Corallococcus caeni: one gene and its partner. The protein of the gene in region 2 interacts with the protein of the main gene of each other region in a pairwise test. Links are inferred from orthologs where the notes say so. Each region holds a gene or a part of one and is shown on either strand. Other genes may lie near its edges.

Region 1 (6,868 bases), on a different replicon or contig from region 2:
CCCAGGCCATGACCCCGGAGGGCGACGCCGCGGAAAGCCAGCTCATCGCCACCCTGGGCCGCGACGCCTTCTTCGACCTGCCGACCCTGCGCAAACCCACGCGCGTGCCGGACGTGTCCTGGATGCTGCGCAAACACTGACGCTTTCGCCCGTCAGTCGAACATCGCGGACAAGGCTTCGCTCAGGGTCTCCACGCCCACCACCTGGAGCTTCGTCTCCTCCACGCGCCGCGCGCTGCCTGCTGGCAGCACCACCCGCTGGAAGCCCATCTTCGCGGCCTCCGCGAGCCTTGAATCCACCTGGCCCACCGCGCGCACCTCGCCCGCGAGCCCCACCTCCCCCAGCACCAGCGTCTTCGCGTCCAGCGGCCGGTTCTGCAGGCTGCTCACCAGCGCCGCGCACACCGCCAGGTCGCACGCCGGTTCGCTCAGCTGCATGCCGCCCGCCACGTTGACGAACAGGTCGCAGCCCACCAGCGGAATCTCCTCCTTCTTCTCCAGCACCGCCGCCAGCAGCGCCACGCGGTTGCCGTCCACGCCAATCGCCGTGCGCCTCGCGGTGCCGTAGCCCGTGGGCGCCACCAGCGCCTGCACCTCCACCAGGAGCGGCCGCGTGCCGTTGAGCGTGCTCGTCACCACGCTGCCGGACTTGCCCTGCGGCCGCTCAGAGAGGAACAGCGCGGAGGGGTCCGCCACCTCCACCAGCCCCGCGCCCTTCATCTCGAAGACGCCAATCTCGTTGGTGCTGCCGAAGCGGTTCTTGTGCGCGCGCAGGAGCCGGAACGGGTGGCCCCGCTCGCCCTCGAAGTAGAGGACCGTGTCCACCATGTGCTCCAGCACCCGGGGACCCGCGATGGAGCCCTCCTTCGTCACGTGCCCCACCAGGAACGTGGGCACCCCGCTGCGCTTGGCGAACGCCATCAGCCGGCCCGCCACCTCGCGCACCTGGGTGATGCTGCCCGGCGCGTTGCCCAATTCCGGCAGGTACATGGTCTGGATGGAGTCCACCACCAGCGCCTGCGGCTTCAGGGCCTCCGCCGCCTGGAGCACGCGGTCCGCGTCCGTCTCCGCGAACAGGTGGATGGCCTCGCTTTCCACCCGCAGGCGCTCCGCGCGCATCTTCGTCTGCCGGAGGCTCTCTTCACCCGACACGTAGAGCACCGGCCCGTGCCGCGCCAGCTTGTCCAGCGCCGCCAAGAGCAGCGTGGACTTGCCGATGCCGGGGTCTCCGCCCAGCAGCACCAGCGAACCGCCCACCACGCCGCCGCCCAGGACGCGGTCGAACTCCGCGATGCCCGTCCTGCGGCGCACCTCCGTCTCCCCCGTGACGTCCTGGAGCTTCACCGGCCTTGAAGCCCCCCCCGACGCGCCCCAGGCCGGGCGCTTGTCGTCCACCTTCGCTTCGGTCTCCTCCAGGAGCGAGCTCCAGGCCCCGCAGTCCGGACACTTCCCGAGCCACTTCGCCGTCTGGTAGCCGCAGGCCTGACAGGTGTAGTGCGTCTTCGCCTTCGCCATGGGTCGAGGTGTCTACCCCAGACCCCTGACGTTTCCCCGGCCGAAGACGGGCCACGCCAGGAGAGCAGGCAGGCAGGTTGTCGTGGATCAGGTAGCGGGTTGCCCCACAGGGGGGGGCAACCCACTTTCTGGACCACGGGCGTCGCACAGAGCGAGCCCCCCACACAGGGAGAGTGTCATGGGGATTATCGCGTTTCTGGTGATTGGTCTGGTCGCGGGTCTGATCGCTCGTGCCATCATGCCGGGCAACCAGTCGATGGGGCTCATCGCCACCACGTTGCTGGGCATCGCCGGTTCGTTCGTGGGCGGTTTCGTGGGTTCGCTCTTCTCGCGTGACGGCCGGATGTTCGACCTGCACCCCACGGGCCTGCTGTTCTCCGTCCTGGGCGCACTGGTCGTGCTGTTCCTCGTGGGCCTCGCCGGCCGCGGCCGTCGCGTCCACGTCTAGCTCGCAGGGCTCCTCGACCGATGAGGCGGGAGACAGCCAGGGACGTCCGTCACGTACGGACGTCCCTTCTGTCTTTGCGGGCTTCGGGACAGGCCTCCCAGAGGGGGGAAGGACACTCGTCAACCCCCTGTCGCGAGAGCGTTGACAATGGCCTCCGGGCCACGCACCGTCGGCCTCCTGACGCCTCCCAAGGAGCCCGCATGTCCGACACCGCCGAGTCCTTCCACGGCCACGCCCACCACGCCGCCCCCGCTCCGGAAGGGGTGACGGTGCGGCACGACTGGTCGCTCGCGGAGGTGAAGGCCCTGTACCAGTTGCCGCTGCTGGATCTGGTGCACAAGGCGCAGACGGTGCACCGGCAGGTGTTCGTGGAGAACAAGGTGCAGCTGTGTTCGCTGCTCTCCATCAAGACGGGTGGGTGTCCGGAGGACTGCGCGTACTGCCCGCAGGCCGCGCGCTACAAGACGGGCGTCAAGGCGGAGAAGCTGATGGCGGTGCCGGAGGTGCTGGCCGCCGCGTCCCAGGCGCGCAAGGCCGGGGCCACCCGCTTCTGCATGGGCGCCGCGTGGCGCGAGGTGAAGGACGGCCCGCAGTTCGACAGCGTGCTGGAGATGGTGAAGGGCGTCCGGGCCCTGGGCATGGAGGCGTGCGCCACGCTGGGCATGCTCACCGACAGCCAGGCGAAGCGCCTGCGCGAGGCGGGCCTGTCCGCGTACAACCACAACCTGGACACGTCCCCGGAGCACTACGGCGACATCATCTCCACCCGCACCTATGACGACCGGCTGAAGACGTTGAACCGGGTGCGCGACGCGGGCATCTCCGTGTGCTGCGGCGGCATCATCGGCATGGGCGAGTCCGTGGACGACCGCTGCAACCTGCTGCGCACGCTGGCCAACCAGGAGGTGCACCCGGAGTCGGTGCCCATCAACGCGCTCGTGCCGGTGGAGGGGACGCCGCTGGCGGATCAGCACCGCGTGGAGACGGTGGACATGGTGCGCACCATCGCCACCGCGCGCCTGCTCATGCCGCAGGCCATGGTGCGCCTGTCCGCGGGCCGCATGCAGATGAACGAGGAGGCGCAGCTGCTCTGCATGATGGCGGGCGCCAACTCGCTCTTCTTCGGGGAGAAGCTGCTCACCACCGGCAACCCCGAGTACACCCAGGACATGGCGCTCCTGGAGAAGGCGGGCATCCGCCCCCTGGAGCCCCGGCAGGACCGGTGAAGTCCGTCACGCAGGTCGCGGACCGCTGGGCGCGCGAGGACCTGGAGGCCCTGTCCGCGAAGGGCCTCCGCCGCGCGCTGGAGCCGCTCGACTCCCCCCAGGGCGCGGAGGTGCGCGTGGGGGACGAGCGGCTGGTCAACTTCTCCTCCAATGACTACCTGGGGCTCGCGGCGTCGCCCGCCGTGCGCGCCGCCGTGGCCGCCGCGCTGGAGCGCTACGGCGTGGGCACCGGCGCCAGCCGCCTGGTGGTGGGGGACATGGTGCCGCACCAGCGGCTGGAGGCGCGGCTCGCCCGCTTCGAGCGCGCGGAGGCCGTGCGCCTCTTCAACTCCGGCTACGCGGCCAACACCGGCATCCTGCCCGCGCTGGTGGGCCCCGGCGACGCGGTGTTCTCCGACGCCCTCAACCACGCCTCGCTGGTGGACGGCTGCCGGCTGTCGCGCGCGCGCGTCGTCGTCTACCCGCACGCGGACGTGGCCGCGCTCACCCGCGCGCTGGAGGACACGCCCGCGCGGCGCAAGCTGGTCGTCACGGACAGCGTCTTCTCCATGGACGGGGACGTGGCGCCGCTGCGCGAGCTGGTGGCCGCGTGCGAGGCCCACGGCGCCGCGCTGATGGTGGACGAGGCGCACGCCACCGGCGTCCTGGGTGCTCGCGGCGCGGGGCTGTGCGAGGCGCTGGGCGTGGAGGAGCGGGTGGACCTGCGCATGGGCACGCTGAGCAAGGCGCTGGGCGGGCTGGGGGCGTATGTGGCCACCTCGCGCGCGGTGGCGGACCTGCTGGTGAGCCGCGCGCGGCCGTTCGTCTACTCCACCGCGCTGCCCGCCGCCCTGTGCGCCGGCGCCGAATGCGCGGTGGGCCTGGTGGAGCACGACCCGGCCCCGCGCGAGCGGCTGTGGGGCCACATCCACCGCTTCACCGAGGGCTTGCGCGCCCTGGGCCTGCCCGCCGAGCCCCGGAGCGCCATCTTCCCGGTCATCCTGGGCGAGCCCTCGCGCGCGCTGGACGCGGCGAAGCGCCTGCGCGACGCGGGCCTGCTGGTGAAGGCCATCCGTCCGCCCACCGTGCCGGACGGCACCAGCCGCCTGCGCTTCTGTCTCTCCGCGGCCCACACGACGGGCCACATCGACCTGGCGCTGGAGGTCCTGCGCCGGGTGGGAGTCTCCCGTGGCCCCTGAAGCACTCCAGTTCTTCGTCACCGGCACGGACACCGGCGTGGGCAAGACGCAGGTGTCGTGCGCGCTGCTGTCGCTCCTGAAGGACGCGGGCTACGCGCCCCAGGGCTTCAAGCCCTACGAGAGCGGCTGCGCGTCGCTGAAGGCCCCGTCGGACGCGCTGGCGATGCGCGAGGCCGCGGGCAGCACGCTGCCGGTGGACGCCGTGTGTCCTCACCGCTTCAAGGCGCCGCTGGCCCCGGGCATCGCGGCGGCCCGGCTGGGGAGGGAGCCGGACTTCAGGATGACGCTCGCGGCATGGAAGCGGCTGAAGGGCGGGACGGTGGTGGTGGAGGGGGCAGGGGGGCTGTTCGTCCCGGTGGACTCGAAGCGCGACGTGGTGGACCTCATCCAGGCCTTCCGTCTGCCGGTGGTGCTGGTGGCGCGCGCGGGGCTGGGCACGCTCAACCACGTGGCGCTGTCGCTGGAGGCGCTGGCGGCGCGCAAGGTGCCCGTGCGCGCGGTGGTGCTGTCGCGCGGGGTGCCCGGACGCGACCTGGCGGAGCGGGACAACCGGCGCTACCTGGAGGCCCGCCACGGGGTGGAGGTGCTGGGTCCCGTGCCGTATGTGGAGGATCCGAGAATGCGCCGCCTGGCGTTCCGGCGGGCGCTGGCGCCGCTGGTGCCTGAACGCGCGCGGGCCCGATAAATCGGCCTCCGCCGCGTTCGCCGGAAAGGCGCGTGCTACAGGTCGCGCAAGTTTTCGCGTGGTGGTGGCCGTGATCTGGACGGCCCGTTTTTTCCGCGCGAGAAAGCCGGCACGAATGGCGGACATCATCGACATCACGCTCCTCGCGGACGTCCGACGCTTCTTCCAGAAGCTCATCGAACAGCGCGGGCTGTCCTACTTCCTCCAGAAAGACGGTCCTCGGCTGTTCCAGATCGAGCCGACGAAGGTCGAGCTGGTCCTGCGCACCGCGATCCGCACCCGCGACCCGGAGCTGCCCCGGCCTCACGAGAAGGCCATCGAGCACTGCCGCCTGGAGCTGCGCCGCGAGCTGATCCGCCGCGTGGCCAGCGCCATGCTCCAGACGGGGCTGTGAGCCGCTTCTCGCTCCGCACCGCCTTCCCGCGCACCCCCAACCCGCTCTCCCAGGCCGTCGCCGAGCGCCTCGCGCGCGGGCTGCCCCTGCTGGACCTGGCGGAGACCAATCCCACCCGCGTGGGGCTGCCCCTGCCCGCCGCGGAGCTGCTGCTGGCGGGCGCGGCGTCGCCAACGGCTTCCTCCCTTCTCCCGGAGCCCGTCGCAGGACGCGGCGGCCCGTCGCAGGGCGCGGCGGCCCGTGACGGCGCCCTACCGGCGCGGCCGGGCAGGGAGGGCGGCTCCACGCCCTCGCCCTTCGTCTACGCACCGGAGCCCTTCGGCCTGCCGTCCGCGCGCCATGCCGTGGCCGCGCACCTGTCCCGGCGGGGCCCGCCCGTGGAGGCCGCGCACGTCGTCCTCGGGGCCAGCACCAGCGAGGCCTACGGCTGGCTCCTGAAGCTCCTGTGCGACCCCGGGGACAACGTCCTCGTCCCCGCGCCGGGCTACCCCCTGGTGGACGTGCTGGCGCGCCTGGAGGGCGTGCACGCGCGCTCCTTCCGCCTGCCCGCCGTGCATGGCTTCGGGCTGGACGCGGGGCAGGTGGAGGCCGCCGTGGACGCGCGCACCCGCGCGGTGCTGGTGGTGAACCCGGGCAACCCCACGGGCCACTTCCTGCACGAGGACGAGCTCCACTCGCTCGCGGACGTGTGCGCGCGCCACGGCCTGGCGCTCATCAGCGACGAGGTGTTCTCCGACTTCGCGTGGGACGCGGAGGCGGGGAGGGTGACGTCCGTGGCGGGGCGGCCCCTGCCGTGCCTGACGTTCTCGCTCTCCGGCCTGTCCAAGGTGGCGGGCCTGCCCGGCCTCAAGCTGGCGTGGCTGCACGTGGGCGGCCCCGCGCACGCGCGCGACGAGGCCCTGGCCCGGCTGGAGGACGTGGCGGACGCGGCGCTGTCCGTGGCCACGCCGGTGCAGCTCGCGCTGCCGGCGCTGCTGGCCCATGCGCCGCGCTTCCAGCAGGCGGTGCTGGAGCGGGTGAAGGGCAACCGGGAGCGGCTGCTGCAAGCGCGTCCGGCGGACGCCGCGTGGGACGTGGTGGCCTCGCACGGCGGCTGGAGCGCGGTGCTGCGCATCCCCCATCACCCCGGCGAGGAGGCCACCTGCCTGCGGCTCCTGGAGGAGGGGGTGCGCGTGCAGCCGGGGTACTTCTTCGACTTCGGCGGCGGTGCGTACCTCGTGCTGTCGCTCCTGCCGACGCCCGAGGTCTTCACCGCCGCCCTGGTGCCGCTCCTGCGCGTGCTCAGTCCACCGGCGGGTTGATGAGCTGCACGGTCTTGAAGGCGCTGTTCTCCACCTTGAACAGCTCGTAGGGAGAGGGCGCCTCGCCCGTCTCGTTGTTGAAGTCCAGCTCGCCGCTGGCGCCGCGCACGTTGATGGTGGCG
Region 2 (6,872 bases):
CCTCCGCCACCAGCGCGAAGGCCTCCTCCCAGGAGAGGGGCGTGTAGTGGGCCGCGCCCTCGCGGAGCACCATGGGGTGCGTGAGCCGGCCCGCCTTGCCCAGCCACAGGTCGGACTGCTCCGCCAGCCGCGCCACGCTCCACTCGCGGAAGAACTCCGGCGTCACGCGCTCCTGCGTGCCCTCCTCCGCCACTGCCTTCGCGCCGTTCTCGCAGTACTCCTGCACGGACCGGTGGGATGGATCCGGCCACGCGCACCCCGGACAGTCGAAGCCGTCACTCTGGTTGATCTTCCAGACGAGCTTGCCGCCGCGCCACGGGCCCGCCTCGGACAGCACGTGCTTGAACGCGCTCAGCACCGCGGGCACCCCGCCCGCCACCGTCTTCACCGGCCCCACGTCCGGAGCCCGAGCCTCCAGCGGTGTCTGCGCCGCCGGCACCGCCAGTGCGTTCCCGCCCCCGTCCTGTCCCTGCTCCATGTCCCACCTCTTCGCGCGGCGGGACTCTACCGCGCCCGCGCCTTCCCGGCAGGCCGGGGCCTTCGCCGCTGCCATCCAGGTAATCCGCTATTTCAAGTCTACCTGGGAGCATGCAGGATGGATTTCACGCGGAGTGCCCCCGGCGCTCCGTGTCACCCCGCTTCAGGAGGCACCCCCATGAAGGCCTTCCGCTCCGCCGTCGTCGCCGCGCTGTTCCTGTCCCTCCCCGCCCTGGCCGCCCCGGTGGTCCACAGCATCTGGTCCAGCCGCGGCCTCTACGTCGACGACAACACCGGTCACTACACTGTGACGAGCTCCAACGCGGTCGTCGCCTGGAACCAGTCCACCAACACCGCGTTCGTGAACTTCCACGGGTTCGCGGGCGGCAACGAGTACGACTTCGAGCTGGTGGGCTCGCCCGCCATCGCGACCAGCGTGGACGACATCAGCGGCATCTGGAACATCCGCCGCAACGGCGCGTTCATCTGCACGGGTTGCTCGGGCACCGCGTACGGCCTGAGCCTGCCCGTCGGCAACTACTTCAAGTTCTACGACTCCACGAACGTGTTCCACTTCAGCGCCTACATCGACGCGCGCAAGGACTACTGACGCACGGCGTCCAGCCGGCTCCGGAGTGACGCTGTCCCTGCACGCAAGCCCCCCGCGGCCCCGGGGGTTCGGTTAGGGTGGGCGCCCCCTTCTCCAGGAGTCTTCCGCATGTCCCGCATCATCCGCGCCTCTCGCGGCACCACCCTCTCCTGCAAGGGCTGGGTGCAGGAGGCCGCGCTCCGGATGCTGATGAACAACCTCGACCCGGAGGTGGCCGAGCAGCCCGGGGACCTGGTCGTCTACGGCGGCACCGGCAAGGCCGCCCGGGACTGGCCCTCGTTCGACCGCATCGTCGCGAGCCTCCAGAGCCTCACCGACGAGGAGACGCTGCTCGTGCAGTCCGGCAAGCCCGTGGGCATCCTGCGCACGCACCCGGACGCGCCGCGCGTGCTCATCGCCAACTCCAACCTCGTGGGCCACTGGGCCAACTGGGAGCACTTCCACGAGCTGGAGAAGAAGGGCCTGATGATGTACGGCCAGATGACGGCCGGCTCGTGGATCTACATCGGCACGCAGGGCATCCTGCAGGGCACCTACGAGACCTTCGCCGCCGCGGGCCGCTTCCACTTCGGCAGCGAGGACCTGGCCGGCCGCCTCATCCTCTCCGGCGGCCTGGGCGGCATGGGCGGCGCGCAGCCTTTGGCCGCGACCATGAACAACGCCGTGTTCCTGGGCGTGGAGATTGATCCGCACCGCGCCCAGCGCCGCGTGGAGACGCGCTACCTGGACGTCGTGGCCAGGGACCTGGACGAGGCGCTGGCCCTGGCGAAGGACGCGCAACAGAAGCGCGTGGGCCGCTCCATCGCCATCATCGGCAACGCGGCGTCGGTGTTCCGGGAGCTGTACAAGCGCGGCATCAAGCCGGACCTCGTGACGGACCAGACGAGCGCGCACGACCCCCTCAACGGCTACATCCCCACGGACCTGTCGCTGGAGGCCGCCGCGGAGCTGCGCAAGCGCGACCCGGAGGGCTACGTGAAGCGCGCCCGCGAGTCGATGATCATGCACGTGCAGGCCATGAACGACTTCCAGGCCGCCGGCAGCCACGTCTTCGACTACGGCAACAACCTGCGCGGCCAGGCGAAGGTGGGCGGCATGCAGAACGCCTTCGAGTTCCCCGGCTTCGTGCCCGCGTACATCCGCCCGCTGTTCTGCGAGGGCCTGGGGCCCTTCCGCTGGGTGGCGCTGTCCGGAGACCCGGAGGACATCCGCCGCACGGACCGCGCGGTGCGCGAACTGTTCCCGCAGAAGGCGTCGCTCAACCGCTGGCTGGACATGGCCCAGGAGCGCGTGGCGTTCCAGGGCCTGCCCGCGCGCATCTGCTGGCTGGGCTACGGCGAGCGCGCCAAGGCGGGCCTCGCCTTCAACGAGCTGGTCCGCAAGGGCGAGGTGAAGGCGCCCATCGTGATTGGCCGCGACCACCTGGACTGCGGCAGCGTGGCGTCCCCCAACCGCGAGACGGAGGCCATGAAGGACGGCTCGGACGCGGTGGCGGACTGGCCCATCCTCAACGCGCTGGTGAACGCGGTGAACGGCGCGTCGTGGGTGTCGTTCCACCACGGCGGCGGCGTGGGCATGGGCTACTCGCTGCACGCGGGCCAGGTCATCGTCGCGGACGGCACGCCGGAGGCCGCGCGCCGCATCGAGCGCGTGCTCACGTCCGACCCCGGCATGGGCGTGCTCCGTCACGCGGACGCGGGCTACCCGGAGGCCATCGACGTGGCGAAGGAGCGGGGCGTGCGCATTCCCGGCCTCACCGCCTAGAGTGCGCCGGATGCCACGACGCGTCCCAGCCTTCGTGATGACAGCGGTGATGGGGGTGCTCGCCGGCTGCACGCCCACCACCGCCGGGCCCATGGTGATGCGCATGGGCCCGGGCATGCCCGACGAGAACTTCTTCCAGCTGGGCCTGCGCGCCGGTCCCCGCCTCAACGCCCCGCAGCTGTCGGAGCGCGGGGAGAACAGCACGTTCCAGGGCGACGCGAAGCCCTTCCAGAATGATCAGTGGGGCATCGACCTGGACGGCTCGGTGACGGTGCCCGTGGACGACCGGCTGTCGTGGCACCTGGGCCTGCAGGGCGAGTTCGTCGGCCTGCCGGTGCCCGCCTACGGCGTCTACACGGGCGTTTCGTATTACGTCGGCTCGGAGCGGCTGGGCCTGTCCCCGGCCCTCTCCGTGCGGGGCGCGTCCGACTTCGGCCTGGGAAACAACGACAGCACCAGCAGCCTCTTCGGCGTGGAGGCCACCTGCGCCTTCACCGTGCAGCCGGAGCCCGGCATGTCGCTGGGCCTGGTGCCGTTCTTCAGCGTGCAGCAGTCGCTGGTGAACCCCGGCTCGCAGGTGACGACGCACTTCTACGGCGCCGTGGTGGCGGCGCAGGTCAAGTTCGGCGAGACGCGCACGAAGGTGGAGCTGTCCGGCGGCTTCGGCCGGGCGCGTTCGGGTGACACGAGCTGGAACGCGCCTGTCGTGGGCGTGCGCGGAGGACGCTAGAGCATGGAAGCCCTGGACCTGTGGGTGCGCAACACCTCCGAGGTGCTCACCGTGGAGGGCACCCACCGCGAGCCCGCGGAAGCCGCCCTCACCCCGCGCCCGGGCGCGGGCATTGGCGTGAAGGACGGGCGCGTGGCCTACGTGGGCCCGGAGTCCGGCCTCCCCAGGGGCGCGCTCACGGACGCGACAGAGCTCATCGACGCCGAGGGCGGCTTCGTGGGCCCGGGGTTCGTGGATCCACACACGCACCTCGTCTTCGCGGGCGAGCGCTCCGCGGAGTTCGACCTGCGCAACCAGGGCGCCACGTACCTGGAGATTGCCAAGGCGGGCGGCGGCATCGTCAACACGGTGAGCGCCACGCGCGCGGCGAGCGAGGAGCAGCTGGCCACGCTCGCCCTGCCCCGCCTGGAGCGGCTGCTGGCGCAGGGCGTGACGACCGCGGAGGTGAAGAGCGGCTACGGCCTGTCGCTGAACGACGAGCTGAAGATGCTGCGCGCGGTGCGCCGCTTGAGCGCGCTGTCACCGCTGGAGCTGGTGCCCACGCTCCTGTGCGCGCACGCCGTGCCCGCGGAGTACAAGGACCGCCGCGCCGAGTACCTGGACCTCTGCATCAACGAAATCCTGCCCGCCGTGGCGCGCGAGGGCCTGGCGCGCTTCTGCGACGTCTTCACGGAGGAGAGCGCCTTCACCGTGGACGAGTCGCGCCGCCTGCTCAACGCGGCCAAGGCGCTGGGGCTCACGCCGCGCCTGCACGCGGATCAGCTCACCGCATGTGGTGCCTCGGCGCTGGCCGCGGAGGTGGGCGCCGCCAGCGCGGACCACCTGGAGCAGGTGACGGACGAGGGCATCCGCGCGCTCGCCGCCGCGAACGTCACCGCCGTGCTCGTGCCCACCTCCACCCTCTTCCTGCGCATGCGCCCCTACGCGCCCGGCCGGAAGCTGCGCGACGCGGGCGTCAACATTGCTTTGGGTTCAAACGTGAATCCCGGTTCTTCCATGACGGAGAACACGGCGCTGGTGCTGGGGCTCGCCTGCCTGGAGAACGGGCTGTCAGCCGCGGAGGCCTACTGGGCCGCCACCCGAGGGGCCGCGCAATGCTTGGGGTTGCAACGGCAGGGACGACTGGCCGTGGGTGATGCGGGCGACCTTGTTGTCTTCGCCTGTCGCAGCTACAGGCATCTGCCTTATCATCTGGGTATCAGTCACGCGCGCGTGGTGGTGAAGGGTGGACGTGTGGTGTTTCGCGCGCGAATGAATCACTGCCCCTGAGTGGATGCCGCTGAACAACTGGCATCGGCCGAGGGGGCAGGTGGAACTTCCCTCGTGGGCCGGCCGTTGTAGAGATCAGCTGCCACCATGTGCCGATTATTTGGATTCAGATCCGCTGTTCCCGCCGCTGTGCACACCGCCCTGGTCACGGAGAGGAATTCCCTCCTCATCCAGTCGCGTGAGCACAAGGACGGCTGGGGTATCGCCACCTACGGACAGGAGTGCTCGCCGCTCGTCGCGCATGGTGTGGGCCCCGCGCACAGCGACCCGGACTTCGAGCGCGTGTCGAGCCAGGTGAGCGCGCGCACCGTGGTGGCGCACATCCGTCAGGCGAGCGTGGGCGCGGTGGAGCTGCGCAACTCGCACCCGTTCTACTTCGGCCGCTGGTCCTTCGTGCACAACGGCACGCTGCGCGAGTTCGCGAAGCACAAGGCCACCGTGGAGGCGCTCATCCACCCGGAGCTGCGCGTCAACATCAAGGGCACGACGGACAGCGAGCGCTGCTTCTACCTCTTCCTGTCGCGGCTGTCGGCGCGCGGGCCGCTCGACGGCACGGTGAGCGTGGAGGCGATGGCGCAGGCGCTCGCGGAGACGATGACGCTGGTGTCCACGCTGACGGACGTGCCGGGGAGCCGCGAGCCGAAGGAGCGCTCCGCGATGAACTTCCTCGTCACGGACGGCGAGGCGATGGTGGCCACGCGCCGCAACCGCACCCTCTTCATCTCCTCCGGAATCGGCGGTTGCCCGGAGTCCCTGCGCGCGCCCAACACGGGCGTGCCGCTGCAGCAGTTCCTCGTGGCCAGCGAGTCGCTTTGCGGCGGGCCCCACTGGGTCCAGGTGGATGAAGAGGACGTGGTGGGCGTGGACTCGCGGCTCGTGTTCCACCGCTGGAAGGTGCAGACGCTGGCGGACGGGGTGTTGAACCCGCGGCCGCAGGCCCAGCGCTCCCTGGCCTGATTCAGCCCAGCCACGCGTCGAGCAGTGCCGCGGGACGCGCGCCGAAGGCCTCCACGTCGAGGCTCCGCGCGTCCTCGCCCTCATGGCGCAGCGTGACGCGCAGGAAGTCGCGCGGCGCGGCCTGGGGGATGCGGTCCAACCACTCCACCAGCATCGCGTGGTCGCCGCCCACCAGGTCCAGGAACCCGGTGGCGTACAGCTCGTCGTAGTCCGTCAGGCGGTAGAGGTCCGCGTGGTACAGCGGGATGCGGCCCTCGTACGGGTACACGATGGCGAAGGTGGGGCTGGCCACCTCGGATTGCGCGACGCCCGCCCCTTCCGCCACGCCGCGCACCAGGTGCGTCTTGCCCGCGCCCAGGTCGCCAATCAGCCCCACGAAGTCCCCGGGCTGGAGCAGCTGCCCCAGCTTCACGCCCAGCCGGTGCGTCTCCTCCGGCGAAGGAGACACGAGCCGCCGCGAGCGCGTGGGCTGCTCCGCTCCGCTCATCGCTCCCACCGCGTCCACACGTGGCCCAGGCCCACCAGGAGGTCCGTGGCGATGAGGCCCATCAGCCCGCGCTGCTGCGCCATCAGGTCGCCCGCCAGCCCGTGCGCGTAGACGGCCGTCCGCGCGGACCTGGGCAGCGGGATGCCCTGCGCGAGCAACGCGCCGCACACGCCCGACAGCACGTCGCCCGTGCCGCCCGTGGCCATGCCCGCGTTGCCGGTGGGGTTGATGTACACGCGCCCGCCGGCCTCCGCGATGAGCGTGCGCGAGCCCTTGAGCACCACCGTGACGTTGAGCGACGTGGCCATGTTGAGCGCCACGCCCACGCGGTGCGCCTGCACGTCCTTCGTCGTCCGGCCCCAAAGCCGAGCCATCTCCCCCGGGTGCGGCGTGAGCAGCACGGGCCCCTTCGCCTGCCGCAGGACCTTGAGGTCCTCCGCCACCGCGTTGAGCGCGTCCGCGTCCAGCACCGCGGGCACCTCCACCGACGCCAGCAGGTCGCCAATCAGCGCGCCCGTCTCCGGCCCCCGGGGGATGCCCGGCCCCATCACCAGCGCGTCCTTGCCCTCCAGCGCGGC

What was found.
Region 1: the proteins of AABA78_RS28510 (region 2) and bioB interact in binary tests that used the Escherichia coli proteins (3 or more experiments, as listed by UniProt). The link is inferred for Corallococcus caeni from one-to-one orthologs.

Annotation. Positions count from the first base shown.
Region 1 is NZ_BTTW01000011.1:121,053-127,920, forward strand. What follows is about bases 1,298-4,175. They hold bioB (biotin synthase BioB), read left to right. Parts: upstream 1,298-2,162; coding sequence 2,163-3,188; downstream 3,189-4,175. Other genes in these bases: radA (DNA repair protein RadA), read right to left, coding at 1,298-1,514; AABA78_RS34760 (GlsB/YeaQ/YmgE family stress response membrane protein), read left to right, coding at 1,693-1,962; bioF (8-amino-7-oxononanoate synthase), read left to right, coding at 3,185-4,175. Outside these bases: AABA78_RS34750 (hypothetical protein), read left to right, coding at 1-140; more of radA, read right to left, coding at 153-1,297; more of bioF, read left to right, coding at 4,176-4,366; bioD (dethiobiotin synthase), read left to right, coding at 4,356-5,051; AABA78_RS34780 (hypothetical protein), read left to right, coding at 5,167-5,445; AABA78_RS34785 (pyridoxal phosphate-dependent aminotransferase), read left to right, coding at 5,442-6,746; AABA78_RS34790 (ABC transporter substrate-binding protein), read right to left, coding at 6,727-6,868. UniProt on the Escherichia coli protein: Catalyzes the conversion of dethiobiotin (DTB) to biotin by the insertion of a sulfur atom into dethiobiotin via a radical-based mechanism.
Region 2 is NZ_BTTW01000007.1:352,788-359,659, reverse strand. What follows is about bases 3,991-6,872. They hold AABA78_RS28510 (class II glutamine amidotransferase), read left to right. Parts: upstream 3,991-4,937; coding sequence 4,938-5,807; downstream 5,808-6,872. Other genes in these bases: AABA78_RS28500 (NAD(P)H-hydrate dehydratase), read right to left, coding at 6,291-6,872; tsaE (tRNA (adenosine(37)-N6)-threonylcarbamoyltransferase complex ATPase subunit type 1 TsaE), read right to left, coding at 5,809-6,294; hutI (imidazolonepropionase), read left to right, coding at 3,991-4,850. Outside these bases: AABA78_RS28535 (FdhF/YdeP family oxidoreductase), read right to left, coding at 1-478; AABA78_RS28530 (hypothetical protein), read left to right, coding at 656-1,087; hutU (urocanate hydratase), read left to right, coding at 1,196-2,851; AABA78_RS28520 (hypothetical protein), read left to right, coding at 2,862-3,581; more of hutI, read left to right, coding at 3,585-3,990.